Regions from separate parts of the Methylocystis borbori genome, predicted to be linked through region 1. Evidence: predicted binding sites of a transcription regulator. Region 1 holds the regulator's gene; the other holds the start of a gene.
The links. The regulator PhoB, encoded in region 1, activates phosphate uptake and scavenging genes when phosphate is short. The targets are predictions, from matches to a motif close to TGTCATNNANCTGTCAT.
Positions count from the first base shown of each region.

Region 2: V3H18_RS13685 (UDP-2,3-diacylglucosamine diphosphatase) is a predicted target of PhoB. The motif match lies at 2,209-2,225, and genes of this name have one in related genera.

Region 1 is NZ_JAZHYN010000016.1:24,319-29,588, reverse strand. It holds gene pstA (phosphate ABC transporter permease PstA) at 1-695, shown strand, start outside; gene pstB (phosphate ABC transporter ATP-binding protein PstB) at 692-1,483, shown strand; gene phoU (phosphate signaling complex protein PhoU) at 1,507-2,223, shown strand; gene phoB (phosphate regulon transcriptional regulator PhoB) at 2,220-2,966, shown strand; gene V3H18_RS07295 (GcrA family cell cycle regulator) at 3,113-3,631, opposite strand; gene V3H18_RS07290 (aspartate aminotransferase family protein) at 4,051-5,247, shown strand; gene argF (ornithine carbamoyltransferase) at 5,247-5,270, shown strand, end outside.
Region 2 is NZ_JAZHYN010000048.1:2,854-8,123, reverse strand. It holds gene V3H18_RS13695 (HesA/MoeB/ThiF family protein) at 1-34, opposite strand, end outside; gene V3H18_RS13690 (glycosyltransferase family 4 protein) at 164-1,264, opposite strand; gene V3H18_RS13685 (UDP-2,3-diacylglucosamine diphosphatase) at 1,264-2,157, opposite strand; gene V3H18_RS13680 (helix-turn-helix domain-containing protein) at 2,471-3,088, shown strand; gene bfr (bacterioferritin) at 3,165-3,644, opposite strand; gene V3H18_RS13670 ((2Fe-2S)-binding protein) at 3,677-3,913, opposite strand; gene V3H18_RS13665 (hypothetical protein) at 4,181-4,549, opposite strand; gene glpK (glycerol kinase GlpK) at 4,673-5,270, shown strand, end outside.

The sequences.
Region 1 (5,270 bases):
CCCAAATGACGCCGCCGCCGGGCATGGACGGCGGCCTGCTCAACGCCATCGCCGGATCGCTCGTCATGACGCTCATCGGCGTCGCGATCGGCACGCCGCTCGGCATGCTGGCCGGCACTTACATGGCGGAATATGGACGCTATACGAAGCTGACGGTGGTTGTGCGCTTCATCAACGACATTCTGCTCAGCGCGCCCTCGATCGTCGTCGGTCTCTTCGTCTATACGATCCTCGTTCACCCGATCGGGCATTTCTCGGCGATCTCGGGCGCCGTGGCGCTGGCCTTGCTGGTGGTTCCCGTCGTCGTGCGCACTACCGAGGACATGCTGCTGCTGGTGCCGGGGTCGATGCGCGAAGCGGCTTCGGCGCTCGGCGCGCCGCGCTCCCATGTCGTCGGCAAGGTCGCTTATCGCGCCGCCAAGGCCGGCCTTGTCACCGGCGTGTTGCTCGCCATCGCGCGCGTCTCCGGCGAGACCGCGCCGCTCCTGTTCACCGCCCTCAACAACCAGTTCTGGAGCAGCGACCTCGCCGCGCCGATGGCGAGCCTGCCTGTCGTCATCTTCCAGTTCGCGCTCTCGCCATACAAGGACTGGCAGCAACTCGCCTGGACGGGCGCGCTGCTCATCACCGTCGCTGTTCTCGCTCTCTCGATCGCGGCCCGCGCCCTCAGCGCCGGGCGGAGGAAATCGAAATGAACGCCGCTGCTCAAATCGCCCAGGTAAAGGAACCGCTGACCAAAGTCTCGATGCGCAATCTCGACTTCTACTACGGCGAGTCGCATTCGCTCAAAAACGTCACCATGCCGCTATACACGAATAAGGTGACGTCTTTCATCGGCCCGTCGGGCTGCGGCAAGTCCACGCTGCTGCGCGTCCTGAACCGCATGTACGATCTCTATCCCGGCCAGCGCGCCGAAGGCGAGGTGCTGCTCGACGGCGAAAATATTCTCGATCCGGCGATCGACCTCAACGCGTTGCGCTCCCGGGTGGGCATGATCTTTCAAAAGCCGACGCCCTTTCCGATGTCGATCTACGAAAACATCGCTTTCGGCATCCGGCTCTACGAGAAGCTGCCGCGCGCCGACATGGACGCCCGCGTCGAGGCCGCGCTGCGCGGCGCCGCCTTGTGGGATGAGGTGAAGGACAAGCTCCAGACCAGCGGACTCGGTCTTTCCGGCGGCCAGCAACAGCGCCTGTGCATCGCCCGCAGCGTGGCGGTGCAGCCTGAGATTATTCTGTTCGATGAACCGTGTTCTGCGCTCGATCCGATCTCGACGGCGAAGGTCGAGGAGCTGATCGACGAATTGTCTTCCCGCTACACCATCGCGATCGTCACGCACAACATGCAGCAGGCGGTGCGCGTCTCCGACTATACCGCTTTCATGTATCTCGGCGAGCTTGTCGAATTCGGTGAGACCGACGACGTGTTCAACAAGCCGCAAGAAAAGCGCACGCTCGACTATATCACCGGCCGTTTCGGCTAACCAGCGATCCAAGGACGGCGCTCATGAGCGACCATATCGTCAAATCCTATGACCGTGACCTCGAAGCCCTCGGCCGGCGCATCGCCGAAATGGGCGGCGTCGCGGAGAAGATGCTGGCCGAGGCCATGGACGCGCTGTCGGCCTTCGACATCGATCTCGCCCATCGCGTCGTCTCCAGCGACCCGCGGCTCGACGCGCTGCAGCGCGAGATCGAGGAGAACGCCATTCTCACCATCGCGCGGCGCCAGCCGCTCGCGGTGGATCTGCGCGAATGCATCGCCGCGATCCGCATCTCCGGCGACATAGAGCGGGTCGGCGATCTCGCCAAGAACATCGCCAAACGCACGCTGAAGATCGCCTCGGAGGCGCGCGTGCCGCGCGCCATCGTCGGCCTCAAGTCGATGCACGAAATCGCCGCCATGCAATTGAAGGACGCGCTCGACGCCTATGCGCTGCGCGACACCGAGCGGGCGCGCGCGGTCTGGGAAAACGACACCGATCTCGACGCGCTCGAGGATTCGGTGTTTCGCGACCTCCTCACCTTCATGATGGAGGACCCGCGCAACATCTCCTTTTGCACGCATCTTCTGTTCTGCTCGAAAAATCTCGAGCGGATCGGCGACCACACCACGAATATTTCCGAGACTGTCGTCTATCTCGTCACCGGAGAGGCGATGCCGGTGGAGCGGCCCAAATCGCGCGCACCTGACTTCGGGGTCAAGGACGAGGCGGCGCAATGAACGAAACGACTTCCGCAGTCCTTCAGCGGAACGGGAAAGGCGATCGCGCGCCGCGCATTCTCCTCGTCGAGGACGAGACCTCGCTCGCGACGCTGCTGGTCTATAATTTGGAGGCGGAAGGCTATCAGGTCGAGCATGTCGACAATGGCGACGAAGCGGAGCTGCGGCTCGCCGAGTCGCCGCCCGATCTTGTTATTCTGGACTGGATGCTGCCGGGCGTCTCCGGCCTGGAGATTTGCCGGCGCCTGCGCGCGCGCGACAGCGCGAGGGACATGCCGGTGATCATGCTCACCGCTCGCGGCGAGGAAGGGGAGCGCGTGCGCGGCCTCTCGGTCGGAGCCGACGATTACGTCGTCAAGCCCTTCTCGACGCCAGAGCTCATGGCGCGGGTGCGGGCGCTGCTGCGTCGCGCCCGTCCCGAGCGCGTCGCGTCTAAGCTCACGCTCGGCGACATTGACCTCGACCGCGACACGCGCCGCGTGCGGCGCGGCGGGCGTGAAATCCATCTCGGCCCGACCGAATTCCGGCTGCTCGAATATTTCATGGAGAAGCCCGGCCGCGTCTTCACCCGCGCGCAGCTTCTCGACAGCGTCTGGGGCATGTCGGCGGAGATCGACGAGCGCACGGTCGACGTGCATGTCGGCCGGCTCCGCAAGGCGCTGATCCGCGGCCGCGAAAAGGATCCGATCCGCACCGTGCGCGGCGCCGGCTATTCCTTCGACGAGACTTTCGGACACGACTGATACGGATCTGATTGATCCATGCGCTTGGCGTCATTCCCGCCGAGGCGCAGTCCCGAGCGGAAATCCTGAGCGACATCCATGACGTTCGTTACGCATCGCGAACGCCGCCGAGCCGTTCGCGCGTAGACGGCGCGACGCGCCGCGCATCACGCGTAGCGTTGCGCCCGCAATTGATCGCGCGCGCGGCGTCTGTCCTGCGCCGGCTGATAGGCGACCCGCGCATGATAGCCGCAGTAGGGTCCGCCGCCGACCGTCGCCTTGCCGCCGCAGAAACGAAATTCCGGCGTCGTCGGATCGCCCATCGGCCAGCGGCACATGGACTCGCGCAGCTCCATCAGCGTCACGCGCTCCGAAATGGGGATGACCACTTCCTCCTCCCGCGCAACGCGGGGCGCGGCGAGGGCGTGCGGCGCGAAGGCCAAAGCGAGATTGCCATGCGTGGGCGCGCCGTTCATGCGCGCCTGGTTCTGACGCGGCGGTTTGGCCGCGCGCGGCCGTGGCGCCGCCGCCGTCTTCGCCCGCTCGGCGAGTCCCAGGCGATGAATCTTGCCGATCACGGCGTTGCGCGTGATGCCGGGTCCAAGTTCAGCGGCCACCTGGCTTGCGCTCAAGCCGTCGGTCCACAGTTTGCGCAGCAGTTCGACGCGTTCGTCGGTCCATGACATTGGATTCTCCCCTCCATCGGGTCGAGCGCGGATCGGAGTCTTTCCCCGACCGCAGCGCTGGCGTTTAGGCGCAGCGGCGATGAAACGCGCATCAACACTCGAGAGAACGCGCCCCAACCCACGCCGCGGGCGCTCACTAAAAACTCATGGATTTATTTTGAATCACGCGAGAGTCCCGCTGGCAAGCGCAAGAGGGGGTTCTCAACAGTCTTTCGCTGTGGGCGGCGCCCATGAGACTCATTTTTATCTTCTCCAAAGCCTCGCTTGCCGCCGCGGTTCGCCGCCGACAAACCACGGCCCGCCATGGATTTGACCGCGCCGCGCCGCAAGCTTAAAATCCCGTCTTGAACTGCCGCCCTAAAAAGGCGGCGCTTTGTTTTTCTGGCCCCTGCGGCGGCGGGCCTGATGGAGCAGGACTTTTGACGTCAGCGCTGTTTCCGACCTATGCGCGGGCCGATCTCGCCTTCACGCGCGGAGAAGGCGCGTGGCTGACCGCCGAGAACGGCGACCGCTATCTCGATTTCGGCGCGGGAGTCGCCGTGCTGTCGCTCGGCCATAATCATCCGCATCTCGTCGAGGCTTTGAAGCGCGCCGCCGAGTCCCCCTGGCACGTCTCCAATCTCTATCGCATCCCTCAGGCGGAGCGTCTCGCCGAGCGTCTCTGCACGGCGACATTCGCCGATCTTGTCTTCTTCGTTAATTCCGGCGCCGAGGCCGTGGAATGCGCGATCAAGACCGCGCGGAAATATCATGCGGCGAACGGCCAGCCCGAGCGCTATCGGCTGATCACCTTCGAGGGCGCCTTTCACGGCCGCACGCTTGCGACCATCGCCGCCGGCGGCAACGCCAAATATCTCGAAGGCTTCGGTCCGCCGCTCGAGGGCTTCGACCAGGTTCCCTTCGGCGACTTCGAGGCGGTCGAAGCCGCGATCACGAATGAAACGGCGGGCGTCCTGCTGGAGCCGATCCAGGGCGAAGGCGGCTTGCGCGTCTTTTCCGCCGCCTTTCTGACGAAGTTGCGCGCGCTCTGCGACGCGCGCGGCCTGCTGCTCGTTTTCGACGAGGTTCAATGCGGCGTCGGCCGCGCCGGCACATTCCTCGCCTGCGAACATGCTGGCGTCGCGCCCGACATCGCCGCGCTCGCCAAGGGACTTGGCGGCGGCTTTCCGATCGGCGCCTGTCTTTCGACGCGCGAAGCGGCCAAGGGGATGACGCTCGGCGCGCATGGCTCCACTTTCGGCGGCAATCCGCTGGCGGCGTCGGTCGGCGCGGCGGTGCTCGACATCGTGCTGGGCGAGGGCTTCCTCGCGCGCGTCGCGCGCCTTGGCGCGCTGTTGCGGCAAAGGCTCGCCGAGCTTGAAGACCGCTATCCGGCGATCATCGAGGAGGTGCGCGGCGAAGGCTTGATGTTCGGGCTCAAGACGCGCATCCCCAACGGCGATTTCGCGGCGGCCGCCCGCGCGCAGGGGCTCTTGACCGTGCTCGCCGGCGACAATGTCGTGCGCCTGCTGCCGCCGCTCATCATCGACGAAGCCGACATCGCCGAGGCCGTGTCCCGGCTCTCGGCCGCTTGCGCGCGCCTCGCCGCCCCGGCCGAGAAAGTGGGAGCGGCGTGATGACCGCGCATTCGGTGACGCGT
Region 2 (5,270 bases), on a different contig from region 1:
CGTAGCGTTCGATTTCCTCGGGGCTGAGATTCAAGCTGGTCTCCGGCGAAGCCGGGCCGCGAGAGCCCTTGGCTGCGCGGCCGCCGCGGGACCATACAGGCCGCGCCTTGCCGTCTCCACCCAAAGTATGAGGAAGGCGCCAAAGCGGTCGTGACGCCACGCGCTAAGGCTGGACCGCCCGCTGCTTCTCGGCGGCGCGCCGCCGTTCGCTCGCCCCCTGGCCCGAATCGCGCAGCGCCTCGAGTCCCACGCCGCCGAGCGAGGCCGCGCCGCGCGCATAGGCGATATTATCGAGAAACTGCCGGGCGCAATTCTCCCAGGTGAAAGTCAGGGCGTGGGCGCGCGCCGCCTCGCGCTTGATGTCGAGCGCGGCAAGCGCCGCGAGGCGCAGATCGTCGTTCAGCGCCCCGGCCCCGCTCGCGCCAATGACGTCGAGCGGACCCATTACGGGATAGGCCGCGACCGGCAGGCCGCAGGCCATGGCTTCGAGCAGCACCATCCCGAACGTGTCGGTGCGGCTGGGGAAGACGAAGACGTCGGAGGAGGCGTAGAGCGCGGCGAGTTCGGCGCTGGTCTTGACGCCGAGGAAGCGCGCCTGCGGAAATTTGGCCTCAAGCCCCGCGCGCGCCGGTCCGTCGCCGGCGAGGAGCTTCGTGCCGGGAAGATCGAGCTCGAGAAAGGCCTCGACATTCTTCTCGACGGCGAGACGCCCGGCGTAGAGGAAGATCGGCCGGGGAAAATCGAGCGGCGTCGCGGCGTCGGGCGTGAACAGCGCATGGTCGACGCCGCGCGACCAGCGCAGGATGCGCCGAAAGCCGCGCGCGGATAATTCGCGCGCGAGACTTGGCGTCGAGACCATCACCCCGGCGCCGGCGTTGTGGAAGCGACGCAGCGCCGCATAGGCGAGACCGACCGGCAGGCCGAAGCGCGCCTGAATATATTCGGGAAAGCGCGTATGGAAACTCGTCGTAAAGCAGCGGCCCGCGCGCATGCAAACGGCGCGGGTCACAAGCCCGATCGGCCCCTCGGTCGCAATATGGACGTGGTCATAGCCGGCTTCGAGACGCCGGCGGACGGCGCGCGGAGAAGCCAGCGCCAGGCCGATCTCGGGATAGGTCGGCATGGGCAGGGAATTGAAGTCGCGCGGCGTCAGAAAATCGATCTCGACGCCGAGCGCGCGCGCGGATTGCGCCATCGTCTCGAGCGATCGCACGACGCCGTTGACTTGCGGACGCCAGGCGTCCGTCGCGACCAATATCCGCATCAAGCAGCCGCCGCTCTCGGCGCCGGCAGGGCCTTCACGCGCTGGGCGGCCGCCGCCGCCTCGCGTTCGGCGGCCGTGGTCTGCCAGCGTAGGATTTCAAAATGGCCGTCGTCATGCTCGGCGATCGCCGTGCAGCTTTCGACGAAATCGCCGGTGTTGACGTAGAGCTTGCCTTGAATGGTCTTGATCGTCGCGTGATGGATATGGCCGCAAATCACGCCGTCGACATCGCGCCGCACGGCTTCCGACGCCAGCGCGTTCTCGAAATCGCCGATGAAATTCACGGCGTTCTTGACCTTGAGTTTCGCCCAGGCTGAGAGCGACCAGTAGCCGACGCCGAACATGCGGCGGGCGCGGTTGAACCAAGTGTTGACGACAATGGCGAAATCATAGGCCCAGTCGCCGAAGAAGGCGAGCCAGCGGGCGTTGCGCACGACAATGTCGAATTGATCGCCATGGATGACCAGCATGGTCTTGCCGTCGGCGGTCTCGTGCAAGGCGTGGTCGACGACTTCGACGCCGCCGAAATTCAATCCCGTATAATCGCGCGCGAATTCGTCGTGATTGCCGGGAACATAGATGACATGCGCGCCCTTGCGCGCCTTGCGCAGGAGCTTCTGCACCACGTCATTATGCGCTTGCGGCCAGTACCAGCCGTTTCTCAGTCGCCAGCCGTCGACGATATCGCCGACGAGATAGACTTTGTCGGCGTCATTATGCTTGAGAAAGTCGAGCAGCAACTCCGCTTGCGCGCCCCGCGCGCCAAGATGCAGATCGGAGAGAAAGAGCGTTCGATAGCGCTTGACTGCGATTTCGTTCACAGGGTCTAACAATTGCGCCGCCTTGGCCTGCGCGGTTCTGGTGACTTTTCCCATGGCGTTGCTGTCGAGCATGAGCCTTACCGCCTCTCGCCGTCGCCGCTTTGCGTCATTGACCAGATTCGCATCACAGTCAGATGACAGAGGATGGCGGCGCGGCTACAGCGCTCTGCGAATAAGCGGAATTCGGCCTTTCGCCTAAAGCGCGCTCTAGACTTTAAGAATCGATCGCGTGATCCGCGCTCGGGCGACTCCGTCCGGATCCAGCGCGATCTGTGCGAGAGTCCTGAACGGGGTCAAAGGCGTTCGATATTTCGAACGAGATCGGCTATCTTGCCGGCCGGTTTGCATCGGAGAATGCGGGCGCATCCCGAGCGCCTGAAGGATCATGGGCATAGAAGGCCGCGACAAGCAGAAGATCATGGAAGCCGGCGCGCTGGCGCTCTCCGGCCAGCTCGGCGTCACGGTGCAGCGGCTGCGGAAAGCCTATAATCTCTCGCTTTCCGAATTGTCCCAGCAGTCCGGCGTCGCCAAATCGATCATCAGCCAGATCGAGCGCAACGAGACCAATCCGACCCTGGCGACGATATGGCGACTGGCGCAGGCGCTCGACGTTTCGATCGAGCGCGTGCTGCAAACGACCGCGGACGACCCCTTCCTGGAAAAGACCAGCAAGGCCGAGACGCCCATTCTCGTTTCCGACGACGGCAAATGCCGGCTCGCGATCATCGGTTGGATCAAGACGGTCGAATGGCTGCAATGCTATGAATTTTCCGCCGACTCAGGCGGCGTGCTCGAATCGGAGGCGCATCAGCGCGGCTCGGTCGAAAGCCTTTCCGTGCGCGAGGGCGAGCTCGAAGTCGAGGTCGCGGGCGCAAAGTCCAGCGTGAAGGCGGGGGAGACCCTGCGCTACCGATGCGATCGACCGCATATCATCCGCAATCGCGGCGTCGCGCCGGCGCGGGCGACGATGGTGTGCATCATGAAGGCCGCGGCGATGGAATGAGCGGCCCGCCGCAGCTCGGCGGCGGGCGTGTTAGCCCGCTCCGCCGGCGCGCGATCTTCCCCCATCAAGAAGAAGATCAGGACTCGAGTTCGCCCACGTGCTTTTGCGCGTAAAGCTGCACGCCGAGCTGCTTGATCAATTCGAGCTGCGTCTCGAGGAAGTCGATATGCTTTTCCTCGCTCTTGATGACCGTTTCGAAAAGCTGCTCCGAGACCCGGTCATTGATGGAGAGGCAATAAGCGGCGGCTTCCAGATAGTTGTTGCGGGCTTCGAGTTCGGTCGCGAGATCAGCCTTGACGATCTCCTCGACCGACTGGCCGATGCGGAGCGGATCGAGAACCTGCATATTGGGAAAGCCCTCGAGGAAAAGGATGCGCTTGGCGAAATGATCCGCGTGATGCATTTCCTCGATGGATTCCTCGCGCCATTTCTTCGCGAGTTCGAGATAGCCCCAATTGTCAAAAATGCGATAATGCAGCCAGTATTGATTGACAGCCGTCAATTCTGCGCGCAAACCGCGATTTAGATATTCGATGACCTTCGCGTCACCGCGCATTTCTGCATCCTTTCCATGGGCTAGACTCTGATCTACGCCGCCAATCCGTCGGCGCGACAGCCGTCACAATCGCCATTCCCCGCGCATTCATCCATTCCTCGCGCGGCGTGCTGGTCCACGATGGCGACGATGCTGCGCACGCAGCGCCCGCATTTCGCCTCGCAGCCCATATGCCGAAAAACCGCCGCTACCGAAGGCCGGTCGTTGCGGTGGCCCAGCGTGTCTTGCACATCGCGGTCCGAAAGGACGTTGCACGAACAGACGATCATTGCATAGCCCAGTTTGGAAAGATTGCAAACTACCTATTTTGGAAAGATTGCAAACTGTCTTTCACATCAGTAGTTTACAACGATCCTTCTAGTTTGCCAACTATCGCGCGTCGCTTTTCCGACAGAAAGCGCCGCCGATTGGTCCGTGGCAAAGACCGTGCCGGGCAAAAATGTTCTGGCGGGAACGCCGGCGAGGACGCGGGGCCGTGAAAAAAGCCGCGGACGATTCGGTCCGCGGCTCCCAAATTCTCAGGCTGGGTCGCGCTTTTACCAATAGCCGTCGCCGCCCCATCCATAGCGTGGTCCCCAATAGGGGCGCCGCCACCCTGGACCGCCGCCCCACCCCCAACGGGGGCCGCCCCAACCGCCGTAGCGCGGGCCGCCCCAACCGCCATAGCGGGGGCCGCCCCAGCCGGACCCTCCCCAGCCAGGTCCTCCCCAGCCGGGCCCTCCCCCGCCATAGCCTTGGCCCCAGACCTTTTCGACTCCGGGCGCCGTCGGTGGAGCGGCGTTCCGGTCGATCCCGGGAAGCGCCATCGCTTGCGGCGAGAAGGCGCTGGAAACGAGAATGAAGACAAGCGCGGCGAAGGCGGTTTTGACGGGCGCCGACGCCATTTTGACGGCTGCCGATGTCATGGAGCATCCTCCTTATAAGACGATTGCGAAGCTCCGGCAGAATGCGGCCGTCATCGTGAACCGCGGCTGAAATATCCGTTCATCCCAGGGAAGGGCGACCGTCGCCCGCAGCAAGGCGATCCCATGTCCCGTTTCATCGGCGCGATCGATCAGGGCACGACGAGCACCCGCTTCATCGTCCTCGACCGGGAAGGCGCCATCGTCGCCCGGGACCAGCGGGAGCATCGGCAAATCTATCCGCGCCCCGGCTGGGTCGAGCATGACGCCGCTGAAATCTGGACCAATACGCGGGCCGTGATCGAAGGCGCGCTGACAAAGAGCGGCCTCAAGCCGCGCGATCTCGCGGCGGTCGGCGTCGCCAATCAGCGCGAGACGACGGTTCTTTGGGATCGCGCGACCGGCGCGCCGCTTCATAACGCCCTCGTCTGGATGGATACGCGCACGCAGCCGCAAGTCGATCGGCTTGTCGCGCAAGGCGTCGGCGAGGCGATTCGCGCGAAGACGGGCCTGCCGCTTGCGACTTATTTTTCCGCGCTCAAACTCGCCTGGCTTCTCGACGCAATTCCCGACGCGCGCGTGAAGGCTGAAAAGGGCGAGGCGCTCTTTGGAACGATCGACTCCTGGCTGATCTGGAATCTCACCGGCGGCCGGCATGCGATCGAGGCGACCAACGCCTCGCGCACGCAACTGATGAGTTTGAGAACCCTGCAATGGGACGACG